Regions from separate parts of the Xanthomonas sp. NCPPB 2933 genome, predicted to be linked through region 3. Evidence: predicted binding sites of a transcription regulator. Region 3 holds the regulator's gene; each other region holds the start of a gene.
The links. The regulator FliA, encoded in region 3, starts transcription of late flagellar genes. The targets are predictions, from matches to a motif close to TAAAGTTTNNCNNNCNNNGGCCGATAA.
Positions count from the first base shown of each region.

Region 1 (4,146 bases), 2.1 Mb from region 3:
GGCGATGATTTCTGCTGCGGCCGGCTCGGTGGCGCTGGTGGCCGCACCGCTGGTGGCCACGCACGGGTTGCCGTATCTGCTGGCGGCCGGGCTGCTCGCCGGTGCGGTGCAGATCCTGTTCGGCTTGCTGCGGCTGGGCGTGCTGATGCGCTTTGTCAGCAGCTCGGTGCGCACCGGTTTCGTCAATGCGTTGGCGGTGCTGATCTTCGCCGCGCAGCTGCCGCATCTGCATGGCGCCAACCCGACTACCTGGGTGATGTTGGGCGTGGGCCTGGCGATCATCTACGGCCTGCCGCGGCTGCGCCTACCGGGTGTCTCGGCGATTCCCTCGCCGTTGCTGTGCATCCTGCTGCTGACCGTTGCAAGCACGGCCTTGCATCTGCCGCTGAAGACCGTGGCCGATCTGGGCAAGCTGCCGAACGCGCTGCCGTTCCTGCAATGGCCGTCGGTGCCGTTGACGCTGGAAACCTTGCGCATCATCGCCTTGCCGGCGTTGGCCATCGCCATGGTGGGCCTGCTCGAATCGCTAATGACCGCGCGCGTAGTCGACGAACTCACCGACACACCCAGCGACAAGAACCGCGAATGCACCGGGCTGGGCATCGCCAATGCGGCCGCCAGCCTGTTCGGCGGCATTGCCGGCTGCGGCATGATCGGGCAGACCGTGGGCAATGTGAAATACGGCGGGCGTGGGCGCTTGTCGACGTTGTTTGCCGGCGTGTTTCTGCTGATCCTGATGGTGGCGCTCAAGCCGTGGGTCTCGCAGGTGCCGGTAGTGGCGTTGGTGGCGATCATGGTGATGGTCTCGGCGGAGACCTTCGATTGGCGCTCGTTGCGCACCGTGGTGACCCATCCGCGCACCTCCAGCGTGGTGATGCTGGCCACCGTGGCGGTGACCTTGCTCACCCATAACCTCGCTGCGGGTGTAGCCGTGGGCGTGGTGTTGAGCGGGGTGTTCTTCACCTTCAAGGTGGCCGGGCTGCTGCAGATCGCCCATAGCGACGCCGATGGCGTGCGCACCTACAGCGTGCGCGGGCAGGTGTTCTTCGCCTCGGCCGACGTGTTTATCGATGCCTTCGACGCACGCCAGGTCCCCGGCCGCACGGTGCTGATCGATGTGAGCCGCGCGCATTTCTGGGATATCACCGCAGTGGCGGCGCTGGACAAGGTGGTGCAGCGGCTGCGTCACCATGGCCTGGAGGTGCAGGTCACAGGCTTGAACGCCAGCAGCCGGCGGCTGATGCAGGCGCACGCGCTGGGCGAAGACGCGCTGGAATCTTCGCTGCCCTGAGCACGGCAGGGCGGGTGGGCGCATTCGGCCTGGCTGCACATGGCCGACACGCAGGCGGCCGACATGCACCCGGCTCCCGGGCTGGCTGGCCGCAGGCTGAGCGTGGCCGGGCAGCGACCTCAAGTTCGCCTGAATAGCGCCGATGAACCGACATCAAAGATTGCCGGTGATCGTCGTGATGCCAGTGCGTTCCAGCCCGAGATGTCTGCCTGCGTGCCGCCAGCGGTGCTGCGGGCGGGCGTCCGTGCACGGGATGGCGCGGCGATGACCAACGAACCGTTGCTGGAACGGATGGTGGACCTGACCGCCATTCGCGACGCCGATCCGCTCGATCTGAGCCTGCTGCGCACCGTGCGCGAGGTCTGTGCAGCTGAAGAACTCTCGCTGCTGCGCATCGCGCCGGATGGCCGCACCATGGCCGAAACCCGGCTGCGCGAGGACGGCCGGCTGTCGTTGACGGTGGCCGAGATCCGCGACGCGCAACTGCGTGCGCAGCTCGCCGACGCACGCGGGGCGGGCGATGTGGTGCAGCTGGAGGAAGACGGCCGTGCACTGCTGGTCTACCCGATGATGGAAGCGCGCGGCATCCGCACGTGCCTGCGCGTGGGTGGTTCGCGCGTTCCCGGCACCGCCGAGCAGGCGATGCTGCAGGGCTTTGCGCGTTTTTTCCAGAATTACCGCAGCCTGCTCGACGATGCCCAGCGCGACGCGCTGACCGGGCTGCGTAACCGCAAGACCTTCGACGATGTGATCCTGCGCTTGTTCGCAGGCGCTGCGGCGGATGCGTCGGCAGGCGAAAGCGTGTGGCTGGGGATCGTGGACATTGATCACTTCAAGCGCGTCAACGACAGCTTCGGCCATCTGTACGGTGACGAGGTGTTGCTGCTGGTTGCCCAGCTGATGCAGCGCGCGTTCCGTCAGGACGACCTGCTGTTCCGCTTTGGCGGCGAGGAGTTCGTGATCGTGCTGCGCGGGGTGGATCGCGATACGGCGGTGAGCCTGTTCGAGCGCTTCCGGCTGGCAGTGGCCGAGTACGCCTTCCCGCAAGTGGGCAAGGTCACGCTCAGCACCGGCATCGTCGAATTGACCCATGGCCGCTTGATCAGCCAGATGATGGACGAGGCCGACAAGGCGCTGTACTGGGCCAAGCAGCACGGCCGCAACCGTGCCGAGGTCTACGCAGAGTTGGTCGCCAGCGGGCAGATGCAGCATCTCACCCAGCAGGTGGGCAGCGTCGATCTGTTCTGAGTTGCGTCGTCCATGGGCGGCAACCCAGTAAATACCGCGCGGCGTGATGCAGCCGCACTGCCGATGCACACACCCGGTCAAACGCCGCAGTGGCTACACTCCAGGGCTGTCTGGACAACACCTGGGTGCTGCAGTGAAGCGAGCTGTGATGAAGCAAGTTGTGACGAAGCGAGCCGTGATCGAGCGACTTGCGATGGGAATGCTGGCCATGGCGGTCTCGACTGCAGTCATGGCGGCCACGCCCACCTTTGATGGCGCGCGCATCTCGCGCGACGTCAAGGAACTGGCCTCCGATGCCTACGAAGGCCGCGGCCCGGCTACCGCCGGCGAAGAAAAGACCATCGCCTACCTGAGCAAGCAGTTTGCTGCCGCCGGCCTGCAGCCGGGCGGTGATCTCGCCAACGGCAAGCGCGCGTGGACCCAGGCGGTGCCGCTGCGGCGCGCCGATATCGTTGGCGCACCGACTATTGCTTTGCAGAATGCCGGCAAGCCGCAAACCCTGACCCAGGGCAAGCAGATCGCCATCCGCGCTGCGCTGGATGGTTCGTCCACCGTCGACATCGCCAACGCACCGCTGGTGTTCGTCGGCTACGGGGTCAAGGCGCCGGAGCGCGACTGGGACGACTTCAAGGGCGTGGATCTGAAGGGCAAGATCGCGGTGGTGCTGATCAACGACCCGGATTTCGAAACCGGCAAGGGCGCCTTCGACGGTGCCGGCATGACCTACTACGGCCGCTGGACCTACAAGTACGAAGAAGGCGCGCGCCAGGGCGCACTCGGCGTGCTGGTGGTGCACGAAACCGCGCCGGCCTCTTACGGCTGGGACACGGTGGCCAGCTCCAACACCAACACCATGTTCGATGTAGTGCGCGACAACCCGCGCAGCGCCCATCCCACCCTGGAAGGCTGGATCCAGCGCGATCTGGCCAGCGAGTTGTTCAAGCATGCCGGGCTGGATTTCGACGCCTTGAAGAAGCAGGCGCAGACGCGCGGCTTCAAGCCGGTCGAGCTCAAGGGCCAGAGCCTGAGCGCCAGCTACCAGGTCAAGTCCGACGTGATCACCTCGCACAACGTGGTCGCGCGCCTGGAAGGCAGCAAACGCCCCGACGAGACGCTGATCTACAGCGCGCATTGGGACCACATCGGCGTGGGCAAGCCGGACGCACGCGGCGACACCATCTTCAACGGTGCGCTGGATAACGCCAGCGGCACTGCGGCGTTGCTGGAACTGGCACGCGGTTTTGCCGCGGGGCCCAAGCCGGAGCGCTCGGTGGTATTTCTGGCGGTGACCGCCGAAGAAAAGGGCTTGCTGGGCTCGGAGTTCTACGCATCCAAGCCGTTGTACCCGCTGGACACCACGGTGGCGGTGATCAACATGGACGGCATGAACCCGTTCGTGCCCGCGCGCGATTTCGGCATCTACGGCACCGCCAAGCTGGAATTGCTCGACCAGCTCAAGAGCGTCGCCGGCCAGTGGAAGCTGCGCTACACGCCCGATCCCAAGCCGCAGGCGGGGTATTTCTTCCGCTCGGATCATTTCTCCTTCGCCAAGCGCGGCGTGCCGGCGCTGTCGTACGCCTCCGGGCAGGATTGGGAAGTGGGCGGCG
Region 1 covers NZ_CM161518.1:852,518-856,663, forward strand. Annotated here, with positions in the region: gene AC1PLU_RS03655 (SulP family inorganic anion transporter) at 1-1,291, shown strand, start outside; gene AC1PLU_RS03660 (GGDEF domain-containing protein) at 1,556-2,539, shown strand; gene AC1PLU_RS03665 (M28 family metallopeptidase) at 2,718-4,146, shown strand, end outside.
Region 1: a site for FliA is predicted at 1,411-1,437, ahead of AC1PLU_RS03660 (GGDEF domain-containing protein). Genes of this name have one in related genera too.

Region 2 (4,146 bases), 2.4 Mb from region 3:
CTTCTTGCCCGCCACATCCCAACCGCTGGGGCGCAGCATCGCCGCACGGCGCATCGCCGACAGCAGGCTGGGCAGGCGGAAGGTGCGGAAGGCGCGCTCCAGGCAGCGGCGCAAGGCCTCCACACTGGCCTGCTGGAACAGGAAGCCGGTGACACCGTCATCCACCGTGTCGATCAGGCCACCGGTGGCGTGCGCGATCGGCAGGCAGCCGAAGCGCTGCGCGTACATCTGGCTCAGCCCGCAGGGCTCGAAGCGCGAGGGCATCAGCAAAAAGTCGGCACCGGCGAACATGCGCCGCGCCAGGCCCTCTTCGAAACCGATAAAGGCACCGACCTGGCCGGGATAACGCCGGGTCAGCTCTGCAACCTGCTGCTCGATCTCCGGCTCGCCGCCGCCGATCACCGCGATCTGGCCGCCGGCCGCCACGATCTGCGGGGCGACCTCGCAGATCAGGTCCAGACCTTTCTGATGCACCAGCCGCGAGACCACCGCAAACAACGGACCGGTGCTTTCACGCAGCCCGAAGGCCTTGCGCACCTGCGCGGCGTTGGCCTGACGGCCCTGCCAATGATTCACGCTGAAATGCGCGTCCAGATGTGCGTCGGTACGCGGATCCCAGCTGGCGTCGATGCCGTTGACGATACCGGTGAGTGCGCCCTTGGCTGCGCGGCCGGCCAGCAGGCGATCCAGCCCGCAGCCCTGTGCCGGGCCGGTGATCTGCTGGGCATAGCTGACGCTGACCGTGTTGACGTGGTCGGCATGCACGATGCCGCCGCGCAGGAACGACATCTGCCCGTAGAACTCCAGCTCGGCCACCCGCTCGGCGGGGATACCCAGCGCGGCTGCCATCGAATACGGCACCAGACCCTGATAGGCCAGGTTATGGATGGTCAGCAGGCACGGCGTGGTGCCGCCGGACCAACGCACATAGGCTGCCGCCAACGCGCACGGCCAGTCGTTCAAGTGCAGCAGGCGCGGCTTCCAACCCAATCCCGCATGGCCGGCGGCAATCTGCGCGGCGGCATGCGACAAGGTAGCGAAGCGGATCGCGTTGTCTTCGAACTCCGAACCACTGGTGCTCACATACGGTGAGCCGTCGCGTTCGAACAGTTCCTTGGACAACAGGATGTAGATCGGCAGGCCATCGGACTGCACGATGCGGCCGATGTCGCAGGCCGGCAGCGCAGCATGCGCCAACACCCGGCCGACGATCTCCACCTTGCCGGCGCGTGCCAGCACCGCGCGGTAGCCGGGGATCAACACCCGCACGTCGTAACGGTGGCGCAGCGCGCGTGGCAGCGCCGCGGCCACATCGCCCAGACCGCCGGCCTTGATGAAGTCCGCCATCTCCGACACCACGAACAGCGCACCACGCGTGTCGGCCAACGAGACCGGCAGGCGCTCGTGGTGCCGGATGAAACGCCCGCGTGCATCGCGCGGTCGCCCGCTCTTCTTCAGAGTAGGGATCATCGTGCTTCGCTCTAAGCGTGCGGTAGTAGCGTGCAGCGGCATCATGGCAACCATCTAAACGTCCGTCGTAAAGTGGGTGGAGACGGAAAAACAGCGAAGCGGAAACCATCGTCTGCCACTACGGCCAGGCGACCTGCTGCGAATGAGGAGCGGGGATGACGCGCGTACTCCACGTTGTCCTTGGGGATGAATCTACACCCCGACCAAATAAAAAATGCGTGAATACGTGCTGACTTTTCTGCGACAACCGACATTCCGTTGCGCATGGTTGCGCATGCACGCAGGCATAAGCCGCACATTGCAGGGCACTGACGTGCCTCTATCGGTGCACCAGCACTGCAATGCACCGCAGGCGCGATCTTTCGGCGGCGCCCGCCGTCACTTGTATGACTTGTTCATGCGCACGCGCGCAGCACGGGTCGCGCCCCTGCCCGGCCGATGCGCGCATGCTGGTCATGCAGACTCCTGTCTGGCCCGCTTAAGCCACCCGCCTGCGCGCCGATAACGAGCGATAGCACTACGACTTTGAGACCCTGGCGCATGGCAGACCAGCCTGAACTCCCAAGCCGCCCGCGTGGCGGGCTGCGCCGCCTGTTGCCCTGGGGTGGGGCGGACAGCGCGCGCCCGGCTGCGGCCTTGCCGGCAGTGCTGAGCGGCGAGCGCGGCGGGCAAGGCCTGGCGGCGCATCAATTGGTGCCGGCCAAGACCAAATCCGGCGCGCACGATCCTGCCGCCGCCACTGCCTTGCTGATACGCCTGTTCTCGCATGCGTCGCATCCAGAAGCCCTGTTGCTGTCGTTTGCCGAAGGCATCGCCAGCCTGCACGGCGAACTCGGCGACATGGGCGTGCGCCTGAGCGCGGCCTACGCGGCCGGCGACTGGCCTGGCTACGGCCGCGGCCTGCGCCAGTTGATCGACAAGTACATCCGCACCGTCGACACCGGCGATTCGCTGGCCGAAGGCCGCACCGAGGCCGAGCAGCTGCGCGATCTGTTGCGGCATGCCTTGGGCAACGCGCTGGCCACGCTGCTGCAACGCAGCCCCGAGCTGGCCGAAGAGGCGCAGACGCTGGCCTCGGCGCTGCGCCACTGGCGCCCGGGGCATGAGCTGATCACGCTGGAACAGCGGCTGCGCGAGCTGAGCCACCAGATCGGCCTGCGCGCCGAAGATGCCAGCGAGCAACAGAACCTGTTGCTCGGCCTGTTCGACCTGTTGCTGGAGAACGTGGGCGAACTGCTCGACGACCGCAGCTGGCTGCAAGGCCAGATCTCGGTGGTGCGGCAACTGATTTCCGGCCCGCTGGACGTCGGCTCGATCGAACAGGCGCGCGGCACCTTGCGCGAGGTCATCTACAAGCAAGGCCTGCTCAAGCAAGGCATCGCCGACTCCAAGACCGCCATGCGCGAGATGATGGTGTCCTTCGTCGACCGGCTGGACGGCATGGCCACCAGCACCGGCGAATACCATGATCGCGTTGCCGGTTATTCGCAGGCGATCGGCGACGCACGCGGCATTCCGGACCTCAATCGCCTGTTGCAGGACCTGCTGCAGGACACCGCCGGGGTGCAGGCGCAGGCACTGGCCGCACGCGACGAACTGCTCTCGGCCCGCCGCCAGGTCGAAGATTCCGAGCAGCGCATCGCCTCGCTCGAACAGGAACTCAAGGACGTGGCCGGCCTGGTGCGCGAAGACCAGCTCACCGGCGCGCTCAACCGGCGCGGTTTCGAAGAACTGTTCCAGCGCGAAGCCGCACGCACCCAGCGCAGCGGGCAGCCGCTATGCGTGGCGATGCTGGACCTGGACGACTTCCGTCGCCTCAACGAGACCCACGGCCATGCCGGCGGCGACGCCGCGCTGCGCCACACCGTGGACGTGGCCAAGGCCGTGCTGCGCACCACCGACGCCATCGCCCGCTTCGGCGGCGAAGAATTCGTGCTGCTGTTGCCGGACTCCACCATCTTCGAAGCCAGCGCAGCGGTGATCCGCCTGCAGCGCGCGCTGGCACAACGCTCGTTGCTGCACGACGACGTGCGCGTGTTCATCAGCTTCAGCGGCGGCGTGGCATTGCGCCATCTCGACGAATCCCAGGACGATGTGATCCGCCGGGCCGACCGCGCCATGTACGACGCCAAGTCGGCCGGCAAGAACCGGGTGATCAGCGCGGATTAGCGGCACGTGCCGACAGGTGCGTCCCCGCACCGGACCCGACGCCTGCGTGGGGCAAGCAGAGTCAGCGCCCTCCGTCGCCTCATTGGCTGGACAGGCATCTTGCCAATCGCTTCAAGAGCTCTGCCAACGCAGCCTGAGATAGTCCACCACCTGCTGCGTCTGGGCCGCAGCGAGAAATCCTTGGCGAAACAACATGCAGCCGCCAACCTCAGGCAGCAATGCATTCACGTCCAGCTGGCGGGCGATCTCGGGCACACCGCCGTCCACTGTCCAATCCGGCTCCAGTGCGTTGGCAGTGCCGACCTTGTACAACGCCATGCCGATATAGAGTTGCACGCGCCGACCGCGCACGGTGTCCGCCCACCAGCGTGCGATGGTGTCGTAGCGCACCGCCTGGCGTGCCAGCGGCCAGTAGATCTGCGGCACGATGTAGTCCACGAGTTCTTCGCGAACCCAACGGCGGGTATCGGCGTAACTGGTATCGAATGCGGGCGCACCGGCCTGTGT
Region 2 covers NZ_CM161518.1:552,690-556,835, reverse strand. Annotated here, with positions in the region: gene glgA (glycogen synthase GlgA) at 1-1,524, opposite strand, end outside; gene AC1PLU_RS02375 (GGDEF domain-containing protein) at 2,011-3,639, shown strand; gene AC1PLU_RS02370 (glycoside hydrolase family 10-like protein) at 3,751-4,146, opposite strand, start outside.
Region 2: a site for FliA is predicted at 1,949-1,975, ahead of AC1PLU_RS02375 (GGDEF domain-containing protein). Genes of this name have one in related genera too.

Region 3 (4,146 bases):
CCCAATCCGGACAGCAGGTCATCGGCGTCGTCTTGCGACACCGCGTGACGGTCCAGGCCCTTGACTGCAGGACCGGCAAGACCGCCGTCGTCTTTCTTCGGCTCGGTGCTCTTGGGCGGCAGGCCCAGCGCACCGAAGCCTTCGTGCACGCGCCGCACGATGCCGGCCACGCGACGGATGATCTGCCCGCTCAGGTCCTGGTAGCTCTGCGCCAGCGACAGTTCGGTCAGGTTGTGGCGCATCTTGTCCATCAGCGCGCCCTGGTCCTGATTCAGACCGCCGTCGCGCAGCTGGTTGGCCAGCTCACGGCATTCTTCGACCAGATCCAGCGTGCGATGGCTGGCCTTTTCGGTCATTTCCACCACGTGGTCCAGGCGCGAACACGCATCGTCCAGCTCGCCGGCTTCTTCGGGCACGGTGGGCAGTTCGCCCAGCGCCTGACCGAGTTCGCGTGCGAGCCGGCTCAGGCCCTGCATCATCGGACGGGTACGCAAGGCGGCGAGGTGATCGACCTCGCGCTTCCAGGCGGCTTCGTCACCGCTTTCCAGTGCATCGAGCGCGCCCTGCAGGCGGTCGATCAAGGCAGCGCGTTCGGCATTGGTTTCCACGGTGGCGTTCATCAGGCGGTCGCCGCCAGACGTTCGAACACCTTGCCCAGCTTTTCTTCCAGCGTCTGCGCGGTGAACGGCTTGATGATGTAGCCATTCACGCCGCACTGGGCCGCTTCGATGATCTGCTCGCGCTTGGCTTCGGCGGTCACCATCATCACCGGCAGGTGCTTGAGCTTGGCGTCGGCGCGGATGTTGCGCAGCAGGTCGATGCCGGTCATGCCGGGCATGTTCCAGTCGGTGACCACGAAATCGAACGGGCCGGCCCGCAATGCAGCCAATGCGCTGTTGCCGTCTTCGGCCTCTGCGGTATTGGTGAAGCCAAGATCGCCCAACAGATTCTTGACGATACGTCGCATCGTCGAGAAGTCGTCCACGATCAAAATCCGCATGTTCTTGTTCACATCAAGCTCCTAACACTAAAAAATACGCGAAAAAATCATTCGTCAATTTCGACACCGGCATCGGCCAGTTCGAAGACCTTGAGGCGGCCGCGCAGACGCACCACGGCCTGGCCGTGGATCTGGCAGACGCGCGATTCGCTGACACCGAGCACGGCGCCGATTTCCTTCAGGTTCAATTCCTGTTCGTAGTACAGCGACAGCACCAGCTGCTCGCGCTCGGGCAACTGGCCGATGGCCTTGCCCAGCTCGCGGCCGAACTCGCCACGCTCCATCATCTGCTGCGGGTTGGGGCCACCCTTGGCGGTGGTGTCCAGCTCGCCGTGATCTTCGATGCGCGATTCCAGGCTCAGCACCTGGCCGCGCGCGGCGTCTTCCATCAGACGCAGGTAATCGGGCAACGGCATTTCCATCGCGGCGGCCACTTCGGTGGCGGCGGCGGCGCGGCCGGTGTTCTGTTCGATCTTGCGTACTGCAGCAGCAGCGTCGCGGGCACGGCGGTGTACCGAACGCGGCACCCAGTCGCCACGCCGGATCTCGTCGATCATCGAGCCGCGGATACGGATCGAGGCATAGGTTTCGAACGAGGCGCCCTGCTCGGAGTCATAACTGCGCGAGGCTTCGATCAGGCCGATCATGCCGGCCTGGATCAGGTCGTCCACTTCCACGCTCGCCGGCAGGCGCGCGGCCAGATGGTGGGCGATGCGGCGCACCAGGTCTGCGTGCTGGGTGACGATGTCGTTGGCGTTGTTGCGTTGCACTGCACGGTACTGCGCGGTGGCCGTCGTTGCGGTTGCGGTAGCGGTGCTCATGCGGCGACCCCCCGTTGGATGATGCGTTCGACAAAGAACTCGACGTTGCCGCGTGGCACGGTGGGGGCCTGCCAGCGCGAGGTACGCCGCGCGATTTCTGCGATGGCCAGCGCCGAGGGGCTGGCGGGGTAGGCCTTGATGACCGGTTGCTGGCGCTGTACCGACAAACGCAACCAGTCGTCCTGCGGCACGTGGCCGAGGTAGTTCAGCGACACGTCGCCGAGGAATTTTTCGCAGACCCGCGACAGCTTGTCGTACAGCAAGCGGCCTTCGTTGGGGTCGCGCACCATGTTGGCGATGATCTGCAGACGGTCCACGCCGCGTTCGCGCGAGAGCACCTTGATCAGCGCGTAGGCGTCGGTGATCGAGGCCGGTTCGTCGCAGACCACCACCACGGTGTCCTGGGCGGCCTGGCAGAAGGTCAGCACGCTGTCGGTGATGCCGGCGGCGGTGTCGATGACCATCACGTCTAGGTCGCGTTCCAGTTCGGAGAACACATTGACCAGGCCGATGTGCTGGGCCGGGGCCAGTTCGGCCATGTGGCGGCGACCGGAGGCGGCCGGAACCACCAGCACGCCGCCCGGGCCTTCGATGATCACTTCGTCCAGCGTGCAGCGGCCAGCGATCAGGTCGGCCAGGGTGTACTTGGGCGACAGGCCCAAGACCACGTCCAGGTTGGCCAGGCCAAGATCGGCGTCGAGCAGCAGGGTGCGCTTGCCCATCTCGGCGAGGGCCACGGCCAGGTTGGCGGAAATGTTGGTTTTCCCCACGCCGCCCTTGCCACCGGTCACGGCAATGGTGCGCACCGGGCCCAAGGGCTCGGGACGGGTCGCCGTCAGGGGGAAGGCGTTGGTCAGCTTGGCGTATTCACGCGACTGCATGGTTGTGCTCCGGAGTACAGGGCTTATCGGCAGCGCGCCGCAAATCTTCAAGGCGAAGAACGAGACTGGCGGCATTGGCGCGGTGCAGGTCGTCGGGGACCCGCTGTCCGTCAGTCACCCAGGTGATGGGCATTTGGTGGTCGACCACCACCGACAAGGCACTGCCGAAGCGGCCGGTCTCGTCGAGTTTGGTCAGCACCACGCCTTGGGGCTTGGCGTGGGCGAAGCGGCGTACGACCTCGTCGAGGTCGGAAAAATGGGCGTTGGCCGGCAGTACCAGCAGCGAGGTGACCTGGTGCGCGGCGCGCAGCCAGTTCAGCTGCGCGGCCAGGGCGCGGTCGCGCTGGCCCATGCCGGCGGTGTCGATCAACACCAGCTTGTAGTCGCGCAGGCGCTCGAGCAGTTCCAGCAGGCTCTCGGCGCTGTCGGCCTCGTGCACCGCGATGCCGAGCTGACGGCCGTAGCTGTGCAGCTGCTCGCGGCCGCCGACGCGCTGGGTGTCGGTGGTGACCAGGGCCACGTCGCGCGGGGCGTGCTGGGCGGCGAAGCGCTGGGCGAGCTTGGCGATGGTGGTGGTCTTGCCGGCACCGGTCGGGCCGACCAGGGCGATCACGCCGCCGCGTTCCAGCGGGTCGACCGGGGCCACCGGCAGACGCTTGGACAGCAGGCCCAGCATCAGCCCGCGGCCGCGGTGCAATTCGGTATCGGCGGGAATCTGCAGGGCCACATCGCGGATCAGACCGGCGTCGAAGCCGTAGTCGTCCATCAGCTCCAGGGCCTGCGCACGCACCGGGGAGCCACGCAGGCGCTCGTCGGTGAGGCGGTTCATTTCGCGCTCGATCATCTGACGCATCAGCGCCAGCTCACCGCGCAGCTGCTTGAGTTCTTCGTCGTTCTGCGGCACCGGGGCGGCGGCAACCGGCACGGCGGCCAGGGCGACCGGGGCGGCCACCAGCGGCGGCAATGCGGCCGGCGGCAGGATCTGCGGCAGCGCGTCGTCCATGTCGAAGCCGTCGTCGTCCTGCTCGTCGTCGTCCTGCCCGTAAGAGGCGTGGGTGGCGAGCGCGGCGGCCATGATCGGCGTGCGTGCCTGCACCGGGGCAGCGTGCACCGGAGCCTGCACCGGTGCGGTGGTCAGGAAGTCGGCGAACAGCTGTTCCGGCACTGCCGACAGCGCATGTTCCTGGCGCGGTGCGGCGGCAACTGCAACGGCGTGGGCCAATGCTTGAGCGGCGGCAGACGGGGCGGCGGCAGTCCGCACCGGTGCGGCGACCGGCGCCGAGCGCGGCACGTTGACCGGCTGGCGCAGCGCCATCGCGGCGATCATGTCGTCTGCGGCGCTGGCAACACGCTGACGCTGGCTGCTGCCGGTGTCACTGGCCGGCTTCAGCGGGGCGTGGAACGGCGCGGCCGGCCTGGCCGGCGCCTGCTGGACCGGCGCTTG
Region 3 covers NZ_CM161518.1:2,947,005-2,951,150, reverse strand. Annotated here, with positions in the region: gene AC1PLU_RS12035 (protein phosphatase CheZ) at 1-620, opposite strand, end outside; gene cheY (chemotaxis response regulator CheY) at 620-1,012, opposite strand; gene AC1PLU_RS12025 (RNA polymerase sigma factor FliA) at 1,048-1,821, opposite strand; gene AC1PLU_RS12020 (MinD/ParA family protein) at 1,818-2,702, opposite strand; gene flhF (flagellar biosynthesis GTPase FlhF) at 2,689-4,146, opposite strand, start outside.